Regions from separate parts of the Kitasatospora sp. NPDC051170 genome, predicted to be linked through region 2. Evidence: riboswitches for the same ligand, from Rfam matches in the RefSeq annotation. Region 2 holds a riboswitch; each other region holds the start of a gene.
The links. A riboswitch is a leader RNA that binds a small molecule or an ion and turns the genes downstream of it on or off. The one in region 2 is predicted to bind cobalamin.
Positions count from the first base shown of each region.

Region 1: it holds a riboswitch for cobalamin, as region 2 does, so the genes downstream of both, metE (5-methyltetrahydropteroyltriglutamate--homocysteine S-methyltransferase) here and ACIBCA_RS34410 (cobalamin biosynthesis protein) in region 2, are expected to answer to the same signal.
Region 3: it holds a riboswitch for cobalamin, as region 2 does, so the genes downstream of both, ACIBCA_RS06600 (FecCD family ABC transporter permease) here and ACIBCA_RS34410 (cobalamin biosynthesis protein) in region 2, are expected to answer to the same signal.

Region 1 is NZ_JBITFA010000001.1:460,164-468,039, forward strand. It holds gene metE (5-methyltetrahydropteroyltriglutamate--homocysteine S-methyltransferase) at 1-2,205, opposite strand, end outside; cobalamin riboswitch at 2,351-2,586, opposite strand; gene ACIBCA_RS02105 (DUF2079 domain-containing protein) at 2,668-4,104, opposite strand; gene ACIBCA_RS02110 (GntR family transcriptional regulator) at 4,253-4,645, shown strand; gene ACIBCA_RS02115 (ATP-binding cassette domain-containing protein) at 4,697-5,674, shown strand; gene ACIBCA_RS02120 (hypothetical protein) at 5,671-6,750, shown strand; gene ACIBCA_RS02125 (YciI family protein) at 7,072-7,356, shown strand; gene ACIBCA_RS02130 (DUF302 domain-containing protein) at 7,454-7,846, shown strand.
Region 2 is NZ_JBITFA010000023.1:93,483-101,358, reverse strand. It holds gene ACIBCA_RS34420 (hypothetical protein) at 1-450, opposite strand, end outside; gene ACIBCA_RS34415 (alpha/beta hydrolase family protein) at 817-1,932, opposite strand; cobalamin riboswitch at 2,101-2,233, shown strand; gene ACIBCA_RS34410 (cobalamin biosynthesis protein) at 2,326-3,279, shown strand; gene ACIBCA_RS34405 (cobyric acid synthase) at 3,280-4,836, shown strand; gene ACIBCA_RS34400 (putative cobaltochelatase) at 4,833-6,908, shown strand; gene cobO (cob(I)yrinic acid a,c-diamide adenosyltransferase) at 6,915-7,520, shown strand; gene ACIBCA_RS34390 (cobyrinate a,c-diamide synthase) at 7,528-7,876, shown strand, end outside.
Region 3 is NZ_JBITFA010000002.1:665,138-673,013, reverse strand. It holds gene ACIBCA_RS06630 (ABC transporter substrate-binding protein) at 1-29, shown strand, start outside; gene ACIBCA_RS06625 (amino acid ABC transporter permease) at 130-1,038, shown strand; gene ACIBCA_RS06620 (amino acid ABC transporter ATP-binding protein) at 1,035-1,841, shown strand; gene ACIBCA_RS06615 (CGNR zinc finger domain-containing protein) at 1,953-2,540, shown strand; gene sodX (nickel-type superoxide dismutase maturation protease) at 2,593-3,039, opposite strand; gene sodN (superoxide dismutase, Ni) at 3,228-3,623, shown strand; cobalamin riboswitch at 3,731-3,879, shown strand; gene ACIBCA_RS06600 (FecCD family ABC transporter permease) at 3,986-5,041, shown strand; gene ACIBCA_RS06595 (ABC transporter ATP-binding protein) at 5,038-5,817, shown strand; gene ACIBCA_RS06590 (ABC transporter substrate-binding protein) at 5,883-6,896, shown strand; gene ACIBCA_RS06585 (GNAT family N-acetyltransferase) at 6,959-7,435, shown strand; gene ACIBCA_RS06580 (anti-sigma regulatory factor) at 7,625-7,876, shown strand, end outside.

The DNA of each region.
Region 1 (7,876 bases), on a different contig from region 2:
CGCGGCGAGCCCGGCCCGCAGGAGTTCCACCGCCTCGGCCGTGCTCGGCACGCGCGGGGAGTGGATGTCCCACACGCCCGGGCCCACCTCGCGCGGGTAGCCCGCCCGGGCCAGTTCGCCGGCCACCTCCATGTGGGAGCGCGTCGCCTCCAGGGAGATGACGTCCGCGTCGAGGTCGTCGATCGCGGTCATGATCGCGCCGAACTCGGCGTAGCACATGTGGGTGTGGATCTGGGTGTCCGCCCGTACGCCCGAGGTGGCCAGGCGGAAGGCGTCCGTCGCCCAGTCCAGGTACGCGGCCCGGTCGGCCGACCGCAGGGGGAGGGTCTCGCGAAGCGCGGGCTCGTCGACCTGGACGACCGCCGCCCCGGCCGCCTCCAGGTCGGTGACCTCGTCGCGCAGCGCCAGGGCGACCTGCCGCGCGGTGTCCGCGAGCGGCTGGTCGTCGCGGACGAAGGACCAGGCGAGCATGGTGACGGGCCCGGTGAGCATGCCCTTGACCGGGCGGGTGGTGAGGCCCTGCGCATAGCGGAACCAGTCGACGGTCATCGGCTGCGGGCGCGAGACGTCCCCGGCGAGGACCGGCGGGCGAACGTACCGGGTGCCGTAGGACTGCACCCAGCCGTGCCGGGTGGCCAGGTAGCCGGTGAGCTGCTCGGCGAAGTACTGGACCATGTCGTTGCGTTCGGGCTCGCCGTGCACGAGCACGTCCAGCCCGGCCTTCTCCTGGTAGGCGATCACCTCGCGCACCTCGGCCTCGATCCGCTCCCGGTAGGCCCCGGCGTCGATCCGGCCGGCGCTCAGGTCGGCACGGGCGGTGCGCAGCTCGGTGGTCTGCGGGAAGGAGCCGATCGTGGTGGTCGGCAGCAACGGCAGCCCCAGCCTGGCCCGTTGGGCCTCGGCCCGCGCCGCGTACGGCTGCGCCCGCCGGGCGTCGGCGTCCGTGACGGCGGCGGCCCGGGCCCGCACGGCCGGGTCGCGGGTGACGGGCGAGGCAGCGCGGGAGGCCAGGTCGGCGCGGTTGGCGGCGAGTTCGGCGGTGATCGCGGCGGTGCCCTCGCGCAGCCCTCGGGCCAGCAGCGCGGCCTCGGACGCCTTCTGCCGGGCGAAGGCCAGCCAACGGGCGATCTGCGGGTCCAGCTCCCGTTCGGCGGTGGCGTCGAGGGGGACGTGCAGCAGCGAGCAGGACGGCGCGACGTCGACGGTGCCGGCGAGGCCCAGCAGCGTCGCCAGGGTGGCCAGCGACTTCCCCAGGTCGTTGATCCAGACGTTGCGCCCGTCGATCACCCCGGCGACGAGCCGCTTGCCGGGCAGCCCTCCGGCGGCCGCCAGGTCATCGAGGTTCGCGGCGGCCGGGCCGGTGAAGTCCAGGGCGAGCCCGTCCACCGGTGCCTTGGCGAGGACGGGCAGGGCCGCGCCGAGGCGGTCGAAGTAGCTCGCGACGAGCAGCTTGGGCCGGTCCGCCAGGGCGCCGAGCTCGCGGTAGGCGCGGGCGGTGGCGTTCAGCTCGGCGGGGGTGCGGTCCTGGACGAGCGCGGGCTCGTCCAGCTGGGCCCACTCCGCGCCGGCGGTGCGCAGCTCGGCGAGGAGTTCGGCGTAGACGGGCAGCAGCCGGTCGAGCAGGGTGAGGGGCTGGAAGTCCTCGGCGACGCCGGGCGCGGGCTTGGCGAGCAGCAGGTAGGTGACCGGCCCGAGGAGGACGGGCCGGGCCCGGTGGCCGGCCAGCAGGGCTTCGCGCAGTTCGGCGACGGCCTTGGCGGGGTTGGCGACGAAGACGGTGTCGGGCCCCAACTCGGGGACGAGGTAGTGGTAGTTGGTGTCGAACCACTTGGTCATCTCCAGCGGCGCGACGTCCTGGGTGCCGCGCGCCATGGCGAAGTAGCCGTCCAGGGGGTCGGCGGCGACGGCGGCGCGGTGGCGGGCCGGGATCGCGCCGAGCGCGACGGTGGTGTCGAGCACGTGGTCGTAGAGGGAGAAGTCGCCGGTGGGGACTTCCTCGACGCCCGCGGCGGCGAGCTGGCGCCGGCTCTCCCGGCGCAGGTCGGCGGCCGTGGAGTGCAAGGCGTCGGCCGTGACCGTGCCCTTCCAGTACCCCTCGACGGCCTTCTTGAGCTCCCGGTTCCGGCCCTGCCGGGGGTAGCCGTGGACGGTGGCGCGGGCGGCCGCGGCCGTGAATTTCGCTGTCTTCGCCGGATTCGCTGTCAAGGGACTCTCCTTCGCGAGCCTGTTTCCTCTGGTCCCCGGGGACGGGACGAAGGCGCGAAGGGGTGCTGAACCGGCGGACCGGGCGAGCCCGTCCGCTGTGCACGCCGACCCGCCCACGAGGTCACCGGGATCTCCGCGCGCGATCGGTCGCACGCGGGCAGCGGGCAGGTCTTCGGACTCGCGGGCGCGTCCCCCGGACCGGGGGCCCTCCTACTGGCCGTCGCTTCCCAGACCCTCCCGGGCCCAGTGCGTATGACGGCGGTCGTTCCCACTCACCGCTGCGGGGCAGTCCCGGACTGGCCAGTTGAAAGGCTTCACCGGGTTCCCTCTTGCGACGCGCCTGCCTGGCGGACAGGGCGAACCAGCTGCTCCGTCAGCATAGATCGGGTTCCGTGGTGCTGGGTGTCGAATTCCGCATCCTCGGCGGAGTGCGTGCGTTGACGCCCTGTCATTCCGGGCGCCTCACGGCCGGCGCAGGACGAGGATGCCATCCTCCTCGGCCACCGTGCGGTAGCCCTCGGCGCGGTAGGCGGCCAGGGCGGACTCCGTCGACGCCCGGGCGCAGGGGGACTTCACCGTCGGGTCGGTGGCGTCGGCCGCGACCCACTCGGGCGGGTCGGCGGAGAGCGGTCCGGGATCTTGGCAGACCAGGCCGACGGCCTCGGAGCGGGCGACCAGGATCGGGGCGAGGCGGTTGGTGGAGGCGACGCGGGAGCCGTCGGGTATCAGCGCGAGCAGGCGGTGGGCCGTACGGACGTGGGCGGGCCGGTGCCAGCCGCCCGGGAGGGCCAGGTCCCGCAGGGGGTACACCACGGTGGTGACGGCGGCGACGACCGCGCAGACGGCGAGTGCGCGTCGCCGCAGGCCCGGGCGGCGGGTGAGAACGTCCAGCAGGGCGCCGAAGAGGATCGGCATCAGGATCGCGCTGTAGTGGTAACCCGGCTGCCAGTAGTGCTCGTTGGAGGCGGTGAGCCGCCAGGCCAGGGTGGGCAGGCAGAGCAGCGCGAGCGGGGAGCGCAGGCCGACGAAGGCGACGGGGGCGGCGAGCATCGCCAGCAGCAGCCACTTCACGGGCGGCCAGCCGAACGTGACCAGCGCCATCGGCAACGCGGCGTGGGAGCCCGGCAGTTGCTGCCAGTAGTCGAAGACGCCCTGCGGGTTGGCCCTCGGCAGCAGCACGGCCGTCTCGACGACCGTCGCCCCGAGGCCGAACACCGCCACGGCCAGCCCGGGCCCGCGCCGTCCGCGCCCGCCCCGCCGTGCGACGTACAGGCCGACGGCCGCGACCGTGAGCCCGAGATCCTCCTTGACCAGCACCAGCGGCAGCGCCCACAGCATCCCCGCCCGCCAGCGCCGCTCCCCCAGCGCCTCGACGGCGAAGGCGAGCAGCGGCACGGCGAAGCAGATCTCGTGGAAGTCGTAGGCGACGGCCGAGACGATCCCCCAGGAGGCGCCGAAGGCCGACCCGAGGACCAGCGCGGCCCTCGGCCCCGCCGTCCGGTAGGCCCAGCGGGTGATCGGCAGGCAGGCGAGCGCCATCAGGGCGGCCTGGGCGACGAGCAGGGTGACGGGGGTGGGGAAGAGCCGGTAGGCGGGGGCGAGCAGGGCGAGGACGGGGTGGAAGTGGTCACCCAGCAGGTCGTAGCCGGGGCCCTTGAGCGGGACCACCGGCAGCCGGCCGTGAGCGTAGGCGCGGACGGCCTGTTCGAAGATCCCGAGGTCGAAGGCGGCGCTGAGCATCCGCTCGTGCCGGCTGATCGAGAGCAGCACGTACAGGCCGAAGAACAGCGCGGCCACGGCCAGGCCCAGCCCGTTCGGTCCGATCCTGCGGGCCATGGGGGCGGGCGCCGGTGCCGCCGGGCGGACGAGCGGCTGACGCTCCAGCAGGTTGTCGATCATCGCATGATCACCATTCCACTAGTTAACTAGTGGAATGGTGATCACGGCGCCAATCGCCTTGTCAAGGCCACTCCGTGAGCCGGGCTTGACGCCGGGCGGGGCGGCTGGGCAGGATTCCCCTAGATAACTAGTGAAATGGCGGTCTAACGTGGTCGAGTACCTCATCGACCGACACAGCGGGCTCTCCCCGTACCTGCAGATCGTGGAGCAGACCAAGCGCGCCCTGCGGCTCGGGGTGCTGCGCCCGGGCGACCAACTCCCCACCGCGCGGGAGGTGGTGGAGGCCACGGCGATCAACCCCAACACCGTGCTCAAGGCGTACCGCGAGCTGGAACGGGAGGGGCTGGTCGACAGCCGCCGGGGCGTGGGCACCTTCGTGCGCCGCTCGCTCGCCAAACCGGAGACCGTCGCGGACTCCGCCCTGCACACCGAGCTCGCCGACTGGGTCCGCCGGGCCCGCGCGGCCGGACTCGACCGCGAGGACGTCGCCGCCCTGGTCACCACGGCCGTGGACGGCGCCTTCGCCGAACCGACCGAGTAGCACAAGCACCCGTACGAGCACGACCCCAGCACCACTGCACGAGGAGCCCGGGTGAGCGACCACCCCATACCCAGTCCCGCCGAACCCGCTGACGAACCCGCCGCCGAGGACGCTGCCGAGGACGCCCTCACGGCCGTCGGCCTCGGCCTGAAGTACCGCAGGTCCTGGGCGCTCCGCGACTGCGACGTCCGGCTCCCCGCCGGACGGATCTGCGCCCTGGTCGGCCCCAACGGCGCGGGCAAGTCCACCCTGCTGGGCCTGGCCGCGGGCCTCCTCGCCCCGACCACCGGCGCCGTCGGCGTCTTCGGACGGCCCGCGGGCGCCGCCGAGTCCCGCCGCCGGGTCGCCTTCCTCGGCCAGGACAAGCCGCTCTACCCCCGGCTCACCGTCGCCGAGACGCTGCGCGCGGGCCACGAACTCAACCCCGGCTGGGACCAGGCCGTCGCCGAACGGATCGTCACCCTCGGCGGGCTCGACCCGAACGCCCGGATCGCCACCCTCACCGGCGGCCAGCGCACCCGCGTCGCCCTGGCCCTGGCTCTCGGCAAGCGCCCCGACCTGCTGCTGCTCGACGAACCGCTCTCGGACGTCGACCCGGTGGCCCGCCAGGAGCTCACGGGCCTGCTGATGGCCGAGGCCGCCGAGCACGGCACCACCGTGCTCATCTCCTCCCACGTGCTCGCCGAGCTGGACGGCGTCTGCGACTTCGTCCTGCTCCTCGGCGGCGGCCGGGTCCGGCTCGCGGGGGACGTGGACGAGCTGCGCGAGGCCCACCGGCTGGTCGTCGGCGCCCACGAGGGCACCGACACCACCCCGGACGGACTCGCCGGGCACCGGATCGTCGAACTGCGCCGTACCGGACGGCAGTTCACCGCCGTGCTGCAGCCCTCCGGCCCACTCGACCCGAGCTGGGAAGCGACCGTACCGAGCCTGGAGGACCTGTTGCTCTCCTACCTGCGCAGCCCCGACGCCGAACCACTGCTGCTGTCCGAGGCCGCACCCCGCCACGTCGAGGCGGCCGCCCGATGACCGCCGCCACCACGTTCGTACGCCCCCGCTACCGGCTGCGCGGCCCCGCCTGGCTGAGCGCCCGCCAGGAGCGCACCGCCCTGCTCGTCGGCGGGGCCGTCCTGCTGGCCGTCTGCGTCTGGCTGCTCGTGCTCGGCGGCATGATCAGCCACTACGTGCACGCCAACCACCTGGAGAACTGCAACGCCGTCTACTTCCCGCCCGAGTGCACCAACCGGTCGGGGGACCTCACCGTCAAGCTCGACCCGATGTGGCAGCCGGCCGTGGAGGCCACCGGCTGGCTGCTGCTCGCCCTGCCGCCCGCCCTCGGGCTCTTCCTCGGCGCGCCACTGCTGGCCCGCGAGTTCGAGACCGGCACCTACCGGCTCGCCTGGACGCAGTCCGTCTCCCGCCGCCGCTGGCTGGCCGCCCGCCTCGGCGTGCCGCTCGCGGCGACGCTCGCGGGCTCGACCGTCCTCGCGGTCGTCTCCACCTGGTGGGTCGACGTGATCGAGGGGCGCTTCGCCGTGCCCGGCTACTACCACTGGTTCACCTGGCTGAGCCGTACGACCTCCGGCCCCGCCGTGGTCGGCTTCAGCCTGCTGGGCGTCGCCCTCGGAGCAGCCGTCGGCCTGGTCGTACGGCGCGTGGTGGCCTCGATGGCGGTCACGGCGGCGCTGATGCTGGGTCTGCGCCTGGCCGTCGACGGCCTGCGCTACCTCCTCACCCCCGCCCGGGAGGCGCTGGGCCCCGCCAGGATCGCGCTCGAGAACGACGCCCCCGCCACGATGATGTACGGCAACGGCCGCCTCGGCACCAGCACCCCGCTGGAGGCCGACATCCTGGACAACGGCCTGATCAGCTCCGACGGCCACCGCATACCGCTCCCCAGCGACTTCACCACCACCCTCCCCGACGGCCGCATCCTCTGCCGCGACGCCGTCTGTCACGCCCACCCCGACGTCGTCCAGGCGTACACCACCTACCAGCCGCGGTCCACCCACTGGCCCATGCTCTGGACGGAGGCCGGGCTCGCGCTGCTGCTCACCGCGCTACTGGTCGGCTTCTGCTTCCTCTGGCTCCGCCGCGTCCGGTAGGGCGTGTCCTTCGGATCACACCGAAACCGCGCCGTGCCCGGGTCCTGTTCCCGGGCACGGCGCGGTCGCACGACGCAGGTGGCCGGAACCGCTACTTCTCGACGGCGATGTCCGCGAAGGTGATGGCGAAGGCGTCGGGTCGTCGTCCCCGTCCAGGTGGTACGTGGTCATGTCCGGGGGGCGGATTCGCCGGTCTCCCGGAGCCGCCTGCGCACCCGGGCGGACCTCCGGCGACGTTGAAACACCCTCACCGGCGTCCGGTCCCTGGCAGAGTGGGCACACCTGTTCCATGCCCGTCGAACAAGGAGCCCTGCGAACACCATGGCCTACTACGCGGTCGAGTACGTCTTCACCTCCGACGGTCGCCACCGGGAAGTCCGGCCCGCGCACCGCGACTACCTGACGAGCCTACAGAAGGAGGGCAAGCTCGTCCTCTCCGGCCCGCTGACCAGCGACACCGGCGGCCTGCTCATCTTCCGCGCCGAGGACGAGGCGGCCGTGCGGGCCCTCGTCGATGCCGACCCGTACGCCGAGCAGGGGGTGCTCACCGAGACCCGGATCGTCCAGTGGAACCCGCTGCTCGGGTACCTCGCCGAGCACCTCTAGGCACCGCCTCGCCGATCGGCAGAGGCACGAGCCTCGGGAGGCGGCTCCCGCGTGCCCTGCCGATACTGGGGCCGCGACCCCGCGTGAGGAGAAGCCCATGGACTACGGACTCGGCGTACGGCTCCAGCAGCCCTTCGGCCCGACCGTCGACGCCGTCACCGCCGCGCTCAAGGAGCAGGGCTTCGGCGTTCTGACCACCATCGACGTCCGGGCGACCCTGCGGGAGAAGATCGGCGAGGAGATCGAGGACTACCTGATCCTCGGCGCCTGCAACCCCGCGCTCGCTCACCGCGCGCTCCGGGCGGACCGCCGCATCGGCCTGCTGCTGCCCTGCAACGTGGTCGTCCGGACGGACGGGGACGCCACGGTGGTCGAGGCCGTCGACCCGCAGACGCTGGTGGCCCTCGCCGGGCCCGACGGCGGGCTGGCCGAGGTCGCCGACGAAGCGGCGCGGCGCCTCGGCGCGGCCCTCGACTCGCTGCGGGGCTGAGGAGCACGCCGTGACCGGACCCGTCGCCGT
Region 2 (7,876 bases):
GCTGTCCGGGACGGGCCCGGCGACCAGGTGCAGGAAGGACAGCAGCTGCGGGGCCTGGTCCACGGCCTGGCCGGCCAGGACGGCGAAGACGCCGCGCAGGGCGGCGGGCGGCACGGGGGCCAGCAGCGTCCAGGCGTCGAACATCGCGGACCAGCCGCGCACCACGGCCTCGTCGTCGTGCTCCCAGGCGTGCAGGCGCCAGCCGGGGCCGGCGCCGGCGTCCCGGGCCTCCACCAGGCCGACCAGCAGCGCCTGACCCCACGCCTTGGCCGCCGCGCCGACCGTCATGGCCAGGGCGCGGCCCGCGGCGCGGGCGTCGTCGGGGAGCAGCTCGCCGCGCTTGTCGACCTCGTCCAGCTCGCCGGCCCAGCGGGCGACGCGGACGGCGTCCACGAGCATCCGGCGGGCCAGGGGCGCCAGCTCGGCCGGTGCGGGGAAGCCCTCGGGCACCGGAACCCGGCCTCGCCCGGGGGCCGGGGCGGGCCCTCGCCGACGGGGTACGGCGGCCCGGCCCGGCCTGCCGTCGGTGGGCCGCTGGGCCGTACCGGGGAGACGGGTCACCGTCGCACCGGTACCGATCGTCGGTTGGAGCGGGGCATCACGGTCGCGCGGGTTCCGAGACGTCACGTCGAGCAGTCTTCCCCTTGCACGGGCCTTCTGTCACATCCGGTTGTCCGTACGACCGACCACGCGCTTACAGCACCTCCGCAAGATCGGGCAACAGAGGCAAACCGCCTGGCCGGAAACGTGTGGCGGGGACATGCCGGGTTGTCGCGGTGGCCGTACGGACGGTCACTTCGAGTGACCGAAGGCGCTCTACAGGAGGGGGGTGAACCAGCGGCGGAGGAGCTCGGTGTAGTGCTCGGGGGCGGAGTTCCACAGGGCCGCGTGGTCGGCGCCGGGGAAGAGCTTGAGGCTCACCACGTCCCGGCGGACGGTGGCGAGGTGCTCGGCGGGGCCGAGGGGGGCGACGGTGTCGTCCGGGCTCTGGAGCAGCAGGGTGGGCACCCGCAGGTCGGTGCCCTCGGCGATGCGGGCGAAGTCGGCGAGGTCGACCCCCGTACGGCCTTCGGCGGCGAGCGCGCCGAGTTCGGCCGCGGTGCTCGAGAGGCCGGCCCGGCGGGCGTCGCGGCGGGCGGAGCCGGGGAGGTCGAGCACCGGGGAGTCCAGGACCAGGCCCCGGATGGCGTGGGGCCAGGCGGAGCGGGCGGCGGCCTGAAGGACCATGGTCGCGCCGACCGACCAGCCGTAGAGGATCACCTTGCCGGCGCCGTTGTCGAGGGCCAGGCGGATCGCGGCCTCGACGTCGCGCCACTCGGTCTCGCCGAAGTGGCTGAGCCCGTCCGGGGAGGCGGGGGCGCCCTCGTCGCCCCGGTAGGTGATCGCGAGGGCGGGCAGGCCCAGGTGGTCGAGGACGGGGAGCACGGGCAGCGCCTGGCCGCGGTCGGCGCCGGGGCCGTGGACGAGGATCACCCAGGTGCCGCGCTTGCCGCCGAGGTACCAGGCGGGCAGGGCGCCGAGTTCTCCCTCGGCGGCGGTCTCGGTGAAGGGCAGGCCCAGGGCCTCGGTCGGGTCGCCGAGCAGTACGCGCGGGGTGAAGCGGACCTCGGTGCCGGGGGCGAGGGTGCCGCGGTCGGCGCGGACCAGGCGGCGGGTGACGCCCTCCTCGTCGCCGTGGAGGACCTCCCCGACCACGGCGTGCCCGCCGTCCGCCCACTCCACGGCCCAGCGGCCGGGCATCAGGGTCTCGGGGCGCCGGGTGAAGGTGGCCCGGCCGGCGCCGAGGCTCTTGACGTGGACCGGGCCGGACTCCAGGACGACCGTCTCCGGGCGGACCATCCGCTCCGAGGCCCGGCGGCCGATCACCAGCACGGCGGCGGCCCCGGCACCCACGGCGGCGGCCGCCACGACGGCCGCGGTTCCCCAACGCATATCCACTCCCCGCTCTGCTGCTCCCGATGTGAGTCGAGCACCAGTTCACCCGGCCGCCGGTGGGGGCGGCCACCGGGCCGGGCCGATCGTGTGACCAAACCCTCCGTGACCTCGGTTGACTCCCCGTCGGAGGGCGTGGTGGGATTTCGGGGCCAATCGGAGGCATGGAGAGGAAGCCGGTGCGAATCCGGCGCGGTCCCGCCACTGTCACCGGGGAGCACGCCCGGAATTTCGCCACGGCGGGCCGTCAGAAGCCGCTGGAAGGCCCGGGCGCGCGTCCGACCCGGAAGCCAGGAGACTCTCGCCGCCGTTACGTCGAGCCAGGGCGCGGACCCTGAGTGAGGACACCCACGCGATGCAGGCTGCCCGAACCTTCAGGCCCTCTCCGGTCGTATGCGCCCGCTGACCCGCGCCGCCGCGTTCGCGCTGGGCGCCGTCGCGGGCTACGCCGCCGACTCCCGCTTCGCCGACCCCCGCCGGGGCCACCCCGTCGCGCTGTTCGGCAGCGCCGCGGGCCGCCTCGAGCGGCGGCTGTGGCGCGACGACCGGGCGGCGGGCGCCGCGTACACGGCACTGTGCGTGGGCACCGTCGCGGCGGGCGCGCTGGCCCTGGACCGTACGGTGGGCCGCCGGCCGCTGGGCCGGGCCGCGCTGGCCGCCGCCGCCACCTGGACGGTGCTCGGCGGCACCTCGCTGACCCGGGAGGCGCGCACCATCGGCCGCTCGCTCGCCGCCGGGGACCTCGCCGCCGCCCGGGAGCGGCTGCCGCACCTGTGCGGGCGGGACCCGAGCGCGCTCGACGGGCAGCAGATCGCCCGCGCGGTGGTCGAGTCCGTGGCCGAGAACACCGCCGACGCCGTCGTCAACGCGCTGACCTGGGGCGCCATCGCCGGGACGCCCGGACTGCTGGCCTTCCGCGCTGTCAACACCCTGGACGCCATGGTCGGCCACCGCTCCCCCCGCTACGCCCGCTTCGGCTGGGCCTCCGCCCGCCTCGACGACGTGGCGGGCTGGCCGGGCGCCCGGCTCACCGCGCTGCTGACGGTGGCCGCCGCGCCCGAGCCCCGTACGGCCTGGCGCGTCTGGCGGCGCGACGGCTCCTCGCACCCGAGCCCCAACGCGGGCCAGGCGGAGTCGGCCTTCGCGGGCGCCGTGGGCGTGCGCCTGGGCGGGACGCTGCAGTACGGCACCCGGGTGGAGCACCGGCCCGTCCTGGGCGAGGAGCTGCGGCCGGTGACGGTCGACGACATCGAACGGGCCTGCACGCTGTCGCGGCGGGTGGGCGCGCTGGCGCTGGGTACGTCCGTCGCGGGGCACCTGGCCCTGCGGCTGTGGAGGGGTAGGTAGATGAGCAACGCGCTGCTGGTCGCGGGGACGACCTCGGACGCCGGCAAGAGCGTGGTCACGGCCGGGATCTGCCGCTGGCTGGTCCGTCAGGGCGTGCGGGTCGCGCCGTTCAAGGCCCAGAACATGTCGCTGAACTCCTTCGTCACCCTGGACGGCGCCGAGATCGGCCGTGCCCAGGCGATGCAGGCGCAGGCCGCCCGCGTCGAGCCGGAGGCGGCGATGAACCCGGTGCTGCTCAAGCCCGGCGCGGACGGGCGCAGCCAGGTGGTGCTGCTCGGCAGGCCCGTCGCCGAGGTCGGCGCGCTGGACTACCGGGAGCGCAAGCCCGTCCTGCTGGAGCGCTCCCTGGAGTGCCTGGCGGACCTGCGGGCGCGCTTCGACGTGGTCGTCTGCGAGGGCGCAGGCTCGCCCGCCGAGATCAACCTGCGCGACCGGGACATCGCCAACATGGGCCTGGCCACGGCCGCCGCCCTGCCCGTCGTGGTCGTCGGGGACATCGACCGCGGCGGGGTGTTCGCCGCGATGTACGGGACGCTGGCGCTGCTGTCGGCCGAGGACCAGCGGCACGTGGCCGGCTGGTTCGTCAACAAGTTCCGGGGCGACGCCCGGCTGCTGGCGCCCGGGCTGGAGATGCTGCGCGAGCTGACCGGCCGTCCGGTGCTCGGCACGCTGCCGATGCTGCCCGGGCTGTGGCTGGACGCCGAGGACTCGCTGGACCTGTCGACGGTGGTGGACCGGAGCGCCTCCGACGGGCGCGGGCCGCTGGGTGCCGACGTGCTGCGGGTGGCCGTGGTGCGCTTCCCCCGGCTGTCCAACTTCACCGACCTGGACGCGCTCGCCCAGGAGCCGGGCGTGCTGGTGCGCTGGGCCACGCGGCCGGAGGAGCTGGCCGACGCGGACCTGGTCGTGCTGCCCGGCACCCGGGCCACCGTGGCGGACCTCGCCTGGCTGCGGGAGCGGGGGCTGGAGCCGGCGCTCAAGGCGCGGGCGGCGGCCGGGCTGCCGGTCCTCGGCGTCTGCGGCGGCTACCAGATGCTGGCGGGCTCGATCGTGGACGAGGTGGAGTCCGGGGCGGGCGCCGTGGACGGGCTCGGGCTGCTGCCGACGCGGGTGCGGTTCGGCGTGGAGAAGGTGCTCGCGCGGCCGGTGGGCTCCGCGTACGGGCAGCGGGTGGAGGGGTACGAGATCCACCACGGGGTGGTGTCGGTCGATGGTGGTTCGCCGTTCTTGGACGGCTGCCGGGTCGGCTCGGTGTGGGGCACCACCTGGCACGGGGCGCTGGAGAACGACGGGTTCCGCCGTGAACTCCTTCGGGAGGTCGCCGAGTTGGCGGGGCGTGCGTTCATCCCCGCGCCGGACACCTGTTTCGCGGCGGCCCGGGAATCGCGGCTCGACCGCCTCGGCGACCTGATCGAGGAGCACGCGGACACCGACGCGCTGTGGAAGCTGATCGAGGGCGGGGTGCCGGCGGCCGGATCGCTGCCGTTCCTGCCGCCGGGGGCGCCTTCGCCCGTGGCCATGGGAACGACAACGGCAACGACTGGGAGTGACGCATGAGTGACGTCCGCTATCCGTTCACCGCGATCGTCGGCATGGCCGACCTGCGGCTCGGCCTGCTGCTGAACGCGGTCTCCCCGGCCGTGGGCGGCGTGCTGGTGCGGGGCGAGAAGGGCACCGCCAAGTCCACCATGGTGCGGGCGCTGGCCGGGCTGCTGCCGTCCATCACCGTCGTGGACGACTGCCGCTTCGCCTGCGAGCCGGGGTCCGTCGACCCGCAGTGCCCGGACGGGCCGCACGACTCCTTCGATGTTCGCGAACGGCCGTCCCAGCTCGTCGAGTTGCCGGTCGGCGTGGCCGAGGACCGGATCGTCGGCTCGCTGGACCTCGAGCGGGCGCTGGCCGAGGGCGTCAAGGCGTACGAGCCCGGGCTGCTCGCCAAGGCGCACCGGGGCGTGCTCTACATCGACGAGGTCAACCTGCTCCAGGACCACGTCGTCGACCTGCTGCTGGACGCGGCCGCGATGGGCCGCTCGTACGTCGAGCGCGAGGGCGTGTCGGTGCGGCACGCGGCGCGGTTCCTGCTCGTCGGCACGATGAACCCGGAGGAGGGCGAGCTGCGGCCGCAGCTGCTCGACCGGTTCGGGCTCACCGTCGAGATCGCCGCCACCCGGGAGCCCTCGGAGCGCGCCGAGGTCGTGCGGCGGCGGCTCGCGTACGACGCGGACCCGGCCGGTTTCGCGGCGCGGTTCGCGGCGCAGGAGCGGGAGCTCGCCGAACACATCACCACCGCGCGGGAGTTGCTGCCGTCCGTCGAGCTGACGGATGTGGCGCTGCGTCAGATCACCGCCGTGTGCGCCGCGTTCGAGGTGGACGGGCTGCGCGCGGACATCGTGATGGCGCGCACCGCCGTCGCGCTGGCCGCCTGGGCGGGGCGTACGGAGGTGCTGGAGGAGGACGTCCGCAAGGCCGCGCAGCTGGCGCTGCCGCACCGGCGGCGGCGCAACCCGTTCGACGCGCCGGGGTTGGACGAGGAGCAGCTGGACCGGACGCTGGAGGAGCACGCCGCGGACGGGGACGACGAACCGGACCCGGAGCCCGAGGGCGACGGGCCCGGGGAAGGCCCCGACGGCGGCGGGCCGGAGGGCGGCGGGCCGGACGGGGGCGGGCCGGACGGGGGCGGCGGCGCCCCGGAGCCCGTCGAAGGCGGCGGACCGGAGGCGTCCGACTCCTCCCCGGAGGTCGACGTCCCCGCGATGCCCGCCCAACACCCCGCCCCCGCGCGGGAGTCGGCGCCCGTGGCGGCCAACGACCCGTACCGTACGCGGCTGTTCACCGTGAAGGGCACCGGCCACGGCGCCCAGGGCCGCCGCTCCCCCGCCGAGACCACCGGCGGGCACACCATCCGCGCCCGCCGCCCCCAGGGCACGCTCAGCCGGCTGCACCTGACCGCCACCCTCCAGGCCGCCGCGCCGCACCAGGTGGCGCGCGGGCGCGACGGGCGGGCGCTCGTCCTGCACAAGGACGACTTCCGCGAACAGGTGCGCCAGGGGCGGGAGTCCAACCTGGTGCTGTTCGTCGTGGACGCCTCCGGCTCGATGGCCGCGCGCCAGCGCATGAGCGCCGTCAAGGGTGCGGTGCTGTCCCTCCTGATGGACGCCTACCAGCGGCGCGACAAGATCGGCATGATCACCTTCCGGGGCGCCGGCGCCGAGCTGGCCCTGCCGCCCACCTCCTCCGTGGAGGTCGGCGCGGCCCGGCTGGAGTCCCTGCCCACCGGCGGGCGCACCCCGCTGGCCGCCGGGCTGCTGCGCGCCCACGACGTGCTGCGGGTCGAGCGGCTGCGCGACCCGAACCGGCGCCCGCTGCTCGTCCTCGTCACCGACGGCCGGGCCACCGGCGGGCGCGACGCGCTGGCCCAGTCCCGGCGCGCCGCCTCGCTGTTCGCGGCGCAGGGCACGGCCAGCGTGGTGCTGGACTGCGAGTCCGGGCCGGTGCGCCTGGGCCTCGCCCGCACCCTGGCCGGGGTGCTCGGCGGCACCGCCGTCAGCCTGGACGAGCTGCGCGCCGAGGGCGTGGCCTCGCTCGTCCGCGAGAACCGTTCCGTTTCCACCGTGCGAAAGGCGGCCTGAGCCGACATGCCCAAGGGTGTCCCCGAGAGCGTCCCCGACGACGGCCTGACGACCCGTCAGCGCCGTACGCAGCCGATCACCGCCGTGCACACCGGACCGGGCAAGGGCAAGTCCACCGCCGCGTTCGGCATGGCGCTGCGGGCCTGGAACCAGGGCTGGTCCGTCGGGGTGTTCCAGTTCGTGAAGTCCGCCAAGTGGAAGGTGGGCGAGGAGAACGCGCTGCGCGTGCTCGGCGCCTCCGGCGAGGGCGGCAGCGTCGACTGGCACAAGATGGGCTCCGGCTGGTCCTGGATCCAGCGCTCCGCCGAGCAGGAGATGACCAGCGAGGAGGCGGCCAAGGAGGGCTGGGAGCAGGTCAAGCGCGACCTCGCCGCCGAGACCTACCGCTTCTACGTGCTCGACGAGTTCACCTACCCCATGCACTGGGGGTGGATCGACCCGGAGGAGGTCGCGGCGGTCCTCAAGGACCGTCCGGGCAGCCAGCACGTCGTCATCACCGGCCGGTACGCGCCCGAGGCGCTGACCGAACTCGCCGACCTGGTCACCGAGATGACCAAGGTCAAGCACCCCATGGACGCGGGCCGCAAGGGCCAGCGCGGTATCGAGTGGTGACCCCGTCTTGAGCGACATCCCCCGCCTCGTCATCGCCGCACCCTCCTCGGGCGCGGGCAAGACCACCGTCGCCACCGGCCTGATCGCGGCGCTCGCCGCGCGCGGGCTGGCGGTGTCGCCGCACAAGGTCGGCCCCGACTACATCGACCCCGGCTACCACGCGCTCGCCGCCGGGCGGCCCGGGCGCAACCTGGACGCCTTCCTGTGCGGGCCCGAGCGGATCGCCCCGCTCTTCCTGCACGGCGCGGCGGGGGCGGACGTCGCGATCGTCGAGGGCGTGATGGGCCTCTTCGACGGGGCCTCCGGGCGCGGGGAGCTGGCGTCCACCGCGCACGTCGCCAAGCTGCTGCGGGCGC
Region 3 (7,876 bases), on a different contig from region 2:
AGTCCGAAGTCAACGCCGCCAAGAGCTGACCCTCCGCTCCACCACACCCCCTGAGGCCACTCAACTGTGAATTCTTCAGACCAGGGGCTGGCGAAGCCGGGACGGCCTGAGCCCATCAAGGCCGTCCCGGTGCGCCACCCCGGACGCTGGGCCGGAGCCCTCGTCGTCCTCGTCCTCGCGGCGATGCTGCTCCACGCCCTGATCTACAACCCCGCGTTCCAGTGGGACGTCGTCCGCGACACGATGCAGGACGAGACGATCATCGCCGGCATCGGCAAGACGCTCGAACTCACCCTGTTCGCCATGCTCATGGGCGTGGTCGGCGGTGTGCTCCTGGCGATCATGCGACTCTCGCCGAACCCGCTGCTGTCCGGGACGGCCTGGTTCTACATCTGGGTGTTCCGCGGCACCCCCGTGCTGGTCCAGCTCGTGTTCTGGAACACCCTGGGCACGCTCTGGCACACCCTCTCGGTAGGCGTCCCGTTCGGCCCGTCGTTCTGGTCCGAGGACACCAACACCCTCATCCCGACCTTCACCGCCGCGCTCCTCGGCCTCGGCCTCAACGAGGCCGCGTACATGGCGGAGATCGTCCGCGGCGGCATCCAGTCCGTCGACGAGGGCCAGAGCGAGGCCGCGCACGCGCTGGGCATGAGCCGGGCGGCCACGCTGCGCCGGATCGTCCTGCCGCAGGCGATGCGGGTGATCATCCCGCCGACCGGCAACGAGACCATCTCGATGCTGAAGACCACCTCGCTGGTCCAGGTCATCTCGCTGACCGAGCTGTTCACGGCCGGCCACGACATCTACTCGCGCACCTTCCAGACCGTCCCGGTGCTGGTCGCGGTCAGCATCTACTACCTGATCATGACCTCGATCCTCACCATCGGGCAGTACTACATCGAGCGGCACTACGCTCGTGGTGCGAACCGAACGCTGCCGCCGACACCGCTTCAGCGGGTGCGCAGGCTGTTCGCCGGAAAGCCGGCCCCGAAGGAGCACGACGTCGTCCCGGGGCTCGAGGGAGGTGGTCACGTATGACCGATCTGACCAAGACCCCTGCGGACGCCGCACCGGCCGCCGACCGGCCGATGGTCCGGGCCGAGGGCGTGCACAAGTCGTACGGCCTGGTCGAGGTGCTCAAGGGCATCGACCTGGAGGTCAGGCAGAGCGAGGTGTTCTGCCTGGTCGGGCCGTCCGGTTCCGGCAAGTCGACCTTCCTGCGGTGCATCAACCACCTCGAGAAGATAAACGGCGGCCGCCTGTGGGTGGACGGCGAACTCGTCGGCTACCGGCAGAAGGGCGACCGGCTCCACGAGCTGCGCGACCGCGAGGTCGCCCTCAAGCGGCGTGACATCGGCATGGTGTTCCAGCGCTTCAACCTGTTCCCCCACATGACGGCCGTCGAGAACGTCATGGAGGCCCCGGTCCAGGTCAAGAAGGAGAGCAAGGCCGAGGCCCGCGAGCGCGGCATGGCCCTGCTGGAGCGGGTCGGACTCGCCGACAAGGCGAAGAGCTACCCCTCGCAGCTCTCCGGCGGCCAGCAGCAGCGCGTGGCGATCGCCCGTGCGCTGGCCATGAAGCCCAAGCTGATGCTCTTCGACGAGCCCACCTCGGCGCTCGACCCGGAGCTGGTCGGCGAGGTGCTGGACGTCATGCGCGGCCTGGCCGAGGAGGGGATGACGATGATCGTCGTCACCCACGAGATGGGCTTCGCCCGCGAGGTCGGCGACGCGCTGGTGTTCATGGACGGCGGCGTGGTCGTCGAGTCCGGCAACCCCCGCGAGGTGCTCGGCAACCCGCAGCACGAGCGCACCAGGGCCTTCCTGTCCAAGGTGCTCTGAGCACGTACGATCGGCGCCCGGCAGGCGGATCCTGCCGGGCGCCGACGTTTTCCCTCTCAAGGTAATAGGCTGGATGCCGTCAGCCCGTTACCGAAACCTGGAAGGACCGCCGTGGAGCTGGCCTCGTACGCCGACCTCGCCGTTCGGCTGGTGAACACCGAGGAGCCCGAGCGCGGCACCGACACCCTGACCTCGGTGGACGCGGTGCGCGCCCTCTTCTCCGACTCCTCCCGGGCCGCCGCCCTGGCGGACGAGTCCGACGTGCCCCGGCTGCGGGCCGTGCGCACCCGGCTGCGCGGCGTCTTCGAGTCCGCCGCCGAGGGGGACGAGATCCGCTCCGTCGACCTGCTGAACAGCCTGCTGATGGAGTACCCCGTCAGCCCGCTGGTCTCCGGCCACGACTTCCTGGACGACGCCGGCCGCCCGCGCTGGCACCTGCACCTGGCCGACAACTCCCCCACCGCCACCGCCCACTTCAGCGCGGTGGCCTGCATGGGCCTGGCCGTCCACCTCACCGAGCTGGGCGCCGACCGCCTCGGCATCTGCCAGGCCGCGCCCTGCCGCAACGCCTACCTGGACACCTCGACCAACCGCTCCCGGCGCTACTGCTCCGACCGCTGCGCCACCCGCGCCAACGTGGCCGCCTACCGCGCCCGCAAGCGCCTGGAGGCCGCGGCGGCGCTCCAGGAGCAGCCCTGAGCAGCCCTGAGCAGTCCTGAGCAGTCCTGAGCAGTCCTAGCCAGGAGAGGCGCTACGGGGTCTCCTCGACCCAGACGCCGAGGCGGCGGGCCAGCCCCGGCAGCCGTACCAGCCGGGAGCCCAGCAGCAGCCGTTCCAGCCGCCGCCCCGGCGCCAGCCAGGCCGGGGCGGGGCGCAGCCGCAGCAGCACCCGGCCGAGGACCAGTTCGTCCGGCACGGCGCCGTAGGAGCGGCTGTCGCTGTCCACGGGGCGGTTGTCGGAGAGCAGCCACCAGCCCTTCGCCCGGCGCTCGGCGGCCCGCTTCACCACCAGCAGGTCCTGCTGGAGGGGGTGCCGGAAGAGCACCACGGCCCCGGGCCTGATCGGCGCCCCGTAGCGGACGAGCAGCTGGTCGCCCTCGCGCAGGGTCGGCACCATGGACGGGCCGGCCACGTCGACCAGCCCGAACGGCAGCGCTCCGCCCCGGGCCACGCCCTCCGCTCCCGTGCTCCGCGCCACGACTCCTCCTCCCGCGCCGACCGCCCCCAGTCTGCCGTACGGACCGTCACCGGTTCGACGTGCGCTTCGACTCGGCCGCGGCCCGTGCGCGACTCGGCCTTTTGCCCTAGGCCCACCGCCCGATCGCGAAACCACGAGGGGGTGGCGGTAGTCTCGGCCGCGGGAAGACGATCTAAGGAAGGACTCCCATGTTCTCTCGTCTGTTTGCACCGCGCGTCACCGCGCACGCCCACTGCGACCTGCCCTGCGGTGTGTACGACCCCGCGCAGGCCAAGCTGGAGGCCGAGTCGGTCAAGGCCACCCAGGAGAAGTACCAGGCCAACGAGGACCCGCACTTCCGCGCCCGCGCCATCATCATCAAGGAGCAGCGCGCCGAGGCCGTCAAGCACCACATCTCGGTGCTGTGGAGCGACTACTTCAAGGCCCCGCACTTCGAGAAGTACCCGCAGCTGCACCAGCTGATCAACGACACCCTCAAGGCCGCCTCGGCCGCGAAGGCGTCGACGGACCCGGCCACCGGCCAGGCCCTGCTGGACCTGATCGCCGAGGTCGACAAGATCTTCTGGGAGACCAAGCAGGCCTGAGCCTGACGCGTCGCCACCCGGCCGCCCCCGTCCGCACCGCCGGACGGGGGCGGTCGTGCGTTCACGGCCGCGCCGACTCGCGCCCCGCCCCACCCCGCCAAACCTGGTAAGGGTTGCCTAGCCTGAGTGGCTGTTATGCTGCCTGGGCGTCCGAGGGAGAAGTCCGGTGAGAGTCCGGCGCTGACCCGCAACGGTGAGCGGAGCCCGTACCCGTACGGCCCCGCCAGCCCGATCGCCCCCGGCCGCTGTACTCCCGACGACTCGCCGTGGACTGCGAGGGGACGGCCCCCTCCGGCGCAGCCCGGCAGGCGGCCCGGCCCGGCGCGCCCCCGGCCCGAGGCAAGGCGCAGCCGCCCGTGACCGTGAGCACCAGCCCGCCCCCACGCCGAACACCCGCCCCGCCCCTCGCGCTCGGGCTGCTCCTCGCCCTGCTGGTCTCGCTGGTCTGCGGGGTCGTCCTCGGCTCCGCCGGGCTGGACGTCCCGCAGGTCCTGCGGCTGCTGGGCGCCGGCCTGACGGGCGGCCGGCTGGAGGCCGACGAGGCGGCCGCGTACGCGATCGTCTGGCAGATCCGGCTGCCGCGCACCCTCCTGGCCGCCGTGGTCGGCGCGGGCCTGGCCGCCACCGGCGTGGCCGTGCAGGCGCTGGTGCGCAACGCGCTCGCCGACCCCTTCGTCCTCGGCATCTCCTCCGGAGCGGCGGTCGGCGCCAACGCCGTGATGCTGCTCGGCGCCTTCGCCGCGCTCGGGATCTGGGCGATATCCGTCTCCGCCTTCGCCTCCGCGCTGGCCGCGATGGTGCTGGTCTACCTCGCCGCCCGCACCGCGTACGGGCTCACCCCGCTGCGGCTGGTGCTCACCGGCACCGCGCTGTCCTACGGGTTCTCCGCCGTCACCTCCCTGATGGTCTTCGCCGCCGACCGCGGCGAGGCCGCCCGGGACGTCATGATGTGGCTGCTCGGGAGCCTCGGCGGCGCGACCTGGGGCTCGGTGCCGATCGCCGCCGCCACCGTCCTGGCCGGGCTGGTGTACCTGGCCTGCGCCTCCGGGCGGCTGGACGCGCTCGCGATGGGCGACGAGACCTCCGCCTCGCTCGGCGTGGACCCGGACCGGCTGCGCCGCGAGCTGTTCGTGGTGACGGCCGCCGTGACCGGCACCGTGGTCGCCGTGAGCGGGGCGATCGGCTTCGTCGGGCTGCTGATGCCGCACCTGGCCCGGATGCTGGTCGGCGCCTCGCACCGCCGGGTGCTGCTCGTCGCGCCGCCGGCCGGGGCGCTGCTGCTGGTCTGGGTGGACATCGCCTCACGGACCCTGCTGGCACCCGCCGAACTGCCCGTCGGGGTCTTCACGGCCGTGCTCGGGGTGCCCGCCTTCCTGCTGATGATGCGCCGCCGCGGCCAGGCCCTGGGAGGGCGATGATGGCGAACCCCGAGGAACTGCTCGTCGAGGGCGTCAGCGTCGAACTGGCGGGCACCAGGCTCGTCCACGAGGTGGGTCTGAGGGCCGCGCCCGGGCAGGTGGTCGGGCTGATCGGGCCCAACGGCAGCGGCAAGTCCACGCTGCTGCGCTGCGTCTACCGGGTGCTGCGCCCGGCGGGCGGGTCCGTACGGCTGAACGGTGACGACCTGCACGCGCTGACCCCGCGCGAATCGGCCCGCCGGGTGGCCGCGCTGACGCAGGAGCACTCGGCCGAGTTCGACTTCACCGTGGCCGAGGTGGTCGTCATGGGACGGCTGCCGCACCGGCGGGGCCTGTCCGGCCCCGGCGCCCACGAGGCGGAGCGCTGCGCGGAGGCGATGCGCCGGGTCGGCGTGGAGCACCTGGCCGAGCGGGGCTTCCTGCACCTGTCCGGCGGCGAGAAGCAGCGGACGCTGATCGCCCGCGCGATCGTCCAGGAACCGAGGCTGCTGGTGCTGGACGAGCCCACCAACCACCTGGACGTCGCCCACCAGTTGGAGGTGCTGGCGCTGGCCCGCGAGGCCGGCCCGACCGTGCTCACCGCGCTGCACGACCTCAACCTGGCGGCGGCCCACTGCGACCTGCTGTACGTGCTGCGCGCCGGCCGGATCGTCGCCTCGGGGCCGCCCGAGGAGGTGCTCCGGCCCGAGCTGCTGGCCGAGGTGTTCGGCGTGCGGGCCACGCCCGTACGGCACCCGCTGACCGGCGCCCTCCAGTTGCTGTTCGACCGCCTCTGAGCTCGCCGGCCGACCTCTGCCGACCTCTGCCGACCTCTGCCGACCTCTCCGGGAGGAGAACCCCCTTGCGTACCAAAGCCCTTGCCGCCGTCACCCTGCTCGCCCTCGGCCTCACCGCCTGCGGCGCCGAGATCGCCCCCGCCGACAGGGCTTCCACCGACGAAGCCTCCGGCTCCTCGGCGCACTACCCGGTGACCGTCGACAACTGCGGCACCGGGCTCACCTTCGCGCAGAAGCCCGCCCGGACGGTCACCAACGACGTCGGCATCACCGAGATGATGTTCGCCCTCGGCCTCGCCGACCGGATGGCCGGCTACGTGATGCCCGAGGACAAGGGGCGGATCGACACCGTCGAGTGGAAGGACGGGTACGAGAGGACCACCTGGCTCTCCAAGAAGGTGCTCACCAAGGAGATCGCCCTGGACGCCAGGGCCGACCTGGTCTTCGCCGGCTGGCACTACGGCTTCGACGAGGGCAGCGGCGTCACCCCGGAGGCGTTCAAGGCCCTCGGCGTGGCCTCCTACGTGCTCACCGAGTCCTGCCGCAGCGGCAAGGGCTCCGAGCGCGGCGTGATGGACCCGCTGGAGGCGCTCTACACCGACCTGGCCAACCTCGGCGAGATCTTCGACGTCCGCGAGCGCGCCGACAGGCTGATCGCCCGCTTCAAGGCGCAGGTCGACGCCGTCCCCAGGCCGGAGCGCCGCCCGTCCGTCTTCCTGTACGACAGCGGGAAGGACAAGCCGTACACGGCGGGCAGGTTCGCCGCCGCGGACGAGATCATCGGCAAGGCCGGCGGTACCAACGTCATGCACGACCTGAACGACTCCTGGGTGACGGCCGGCTGGGAGAGCGTGGTGCAGCGCGACCCCGAGGTGATCGTGATCAACGACTACGGCTCGGTGAGCGCCGAGGAGAAGCGGAACTTCCTCAAGTCCCTGCCCGCGCTGGCCGGCGTCTCGGCGATCAGGAACGACCGGATCTTCGTGATGGACTACGTCGACCTGGTGGAGAGCCCCCGCAACCCGGCGGCGATCACCTCGCTGGCCCGGTTCCTCGGCCATCCGCCGGAAGCCCGCTGAGCTCGAGATCTTCATCGGCCGGGCCCTGGGAGAAGCGGGGCCCGGTCGGTACGCTCGGAGGCATGATCCGCACCGCCGTCGCCAGCGACGTCCCCCTCATCCGCGAAATGATCCGCGATCTCGCGGAGTACGAGAAGGAACCGCAGGCGGCCGTGGCCACCGACGAGCAGCTGCACGAGGCGCTGTTCGGCCCCGAGCCCGCGCTGTTCGGCCTGATCGCCGAGGACGAGGCCACCGGTGAGCCGGTCGGCTTCGCGGTCTGGTTCCTCAACTTCTCGACCTGGCGCGGCACCCACGGGATCTACCTCGAGGACCTGTACGTCCGCCCCGAGGCGCGCGGCGGCGGCCACGGCAAGGCGCTGCTGCTGGAGCTGGCGCGGATCGCCGTGGAGCGGGGCTACTCCCGTGTCGAGTGGTCGGTGCTGGACTGGAACCGGCCCTCGATCGACTTCTACGAGTCCCTCGGAGCCGTCCCGATGGCCGGCTGGACGGTCTACCGGCTCACCGGCGAGGCACTCACCAGGGCCGGGCACCTCTAGCTGAACGACCGGTTCCTGAAGCAACCGGCGCAGTCCGGCAAAGCCCCTGCCACCCTGCGTCGCAATGCCTTACCATGAGTAACTCCCGCACCGTGTGCGGAAGGCATCGACCTCGATGGCGGGAACACCTGGCATCGAACCCCTTCACGGGGTACCAAGGAAGCACAGCACGCCACCCAGGAGGCAAGGGTGTCCCAGATCGACGACGATCTCGGAGTTCAGGACTTCGTGGAGGTCCGGCTGCCCGCGGCCGGGGCCTATCTCTCCGTGCTGCGAACAGCGACCGCCGGGCTCGCGGCCCGGCTGGACTTCACCCTCGACGAGATCGAGGACCTGAGGATCGCGGTCGACGAAGCCTGCGCCATCCTGCTCCAGCAGGCCGTGCCGGGCTCCGTGTTGACCTGCGTGTTCCGCCTGGTGGGGGACGCGTTGAAGGTCACC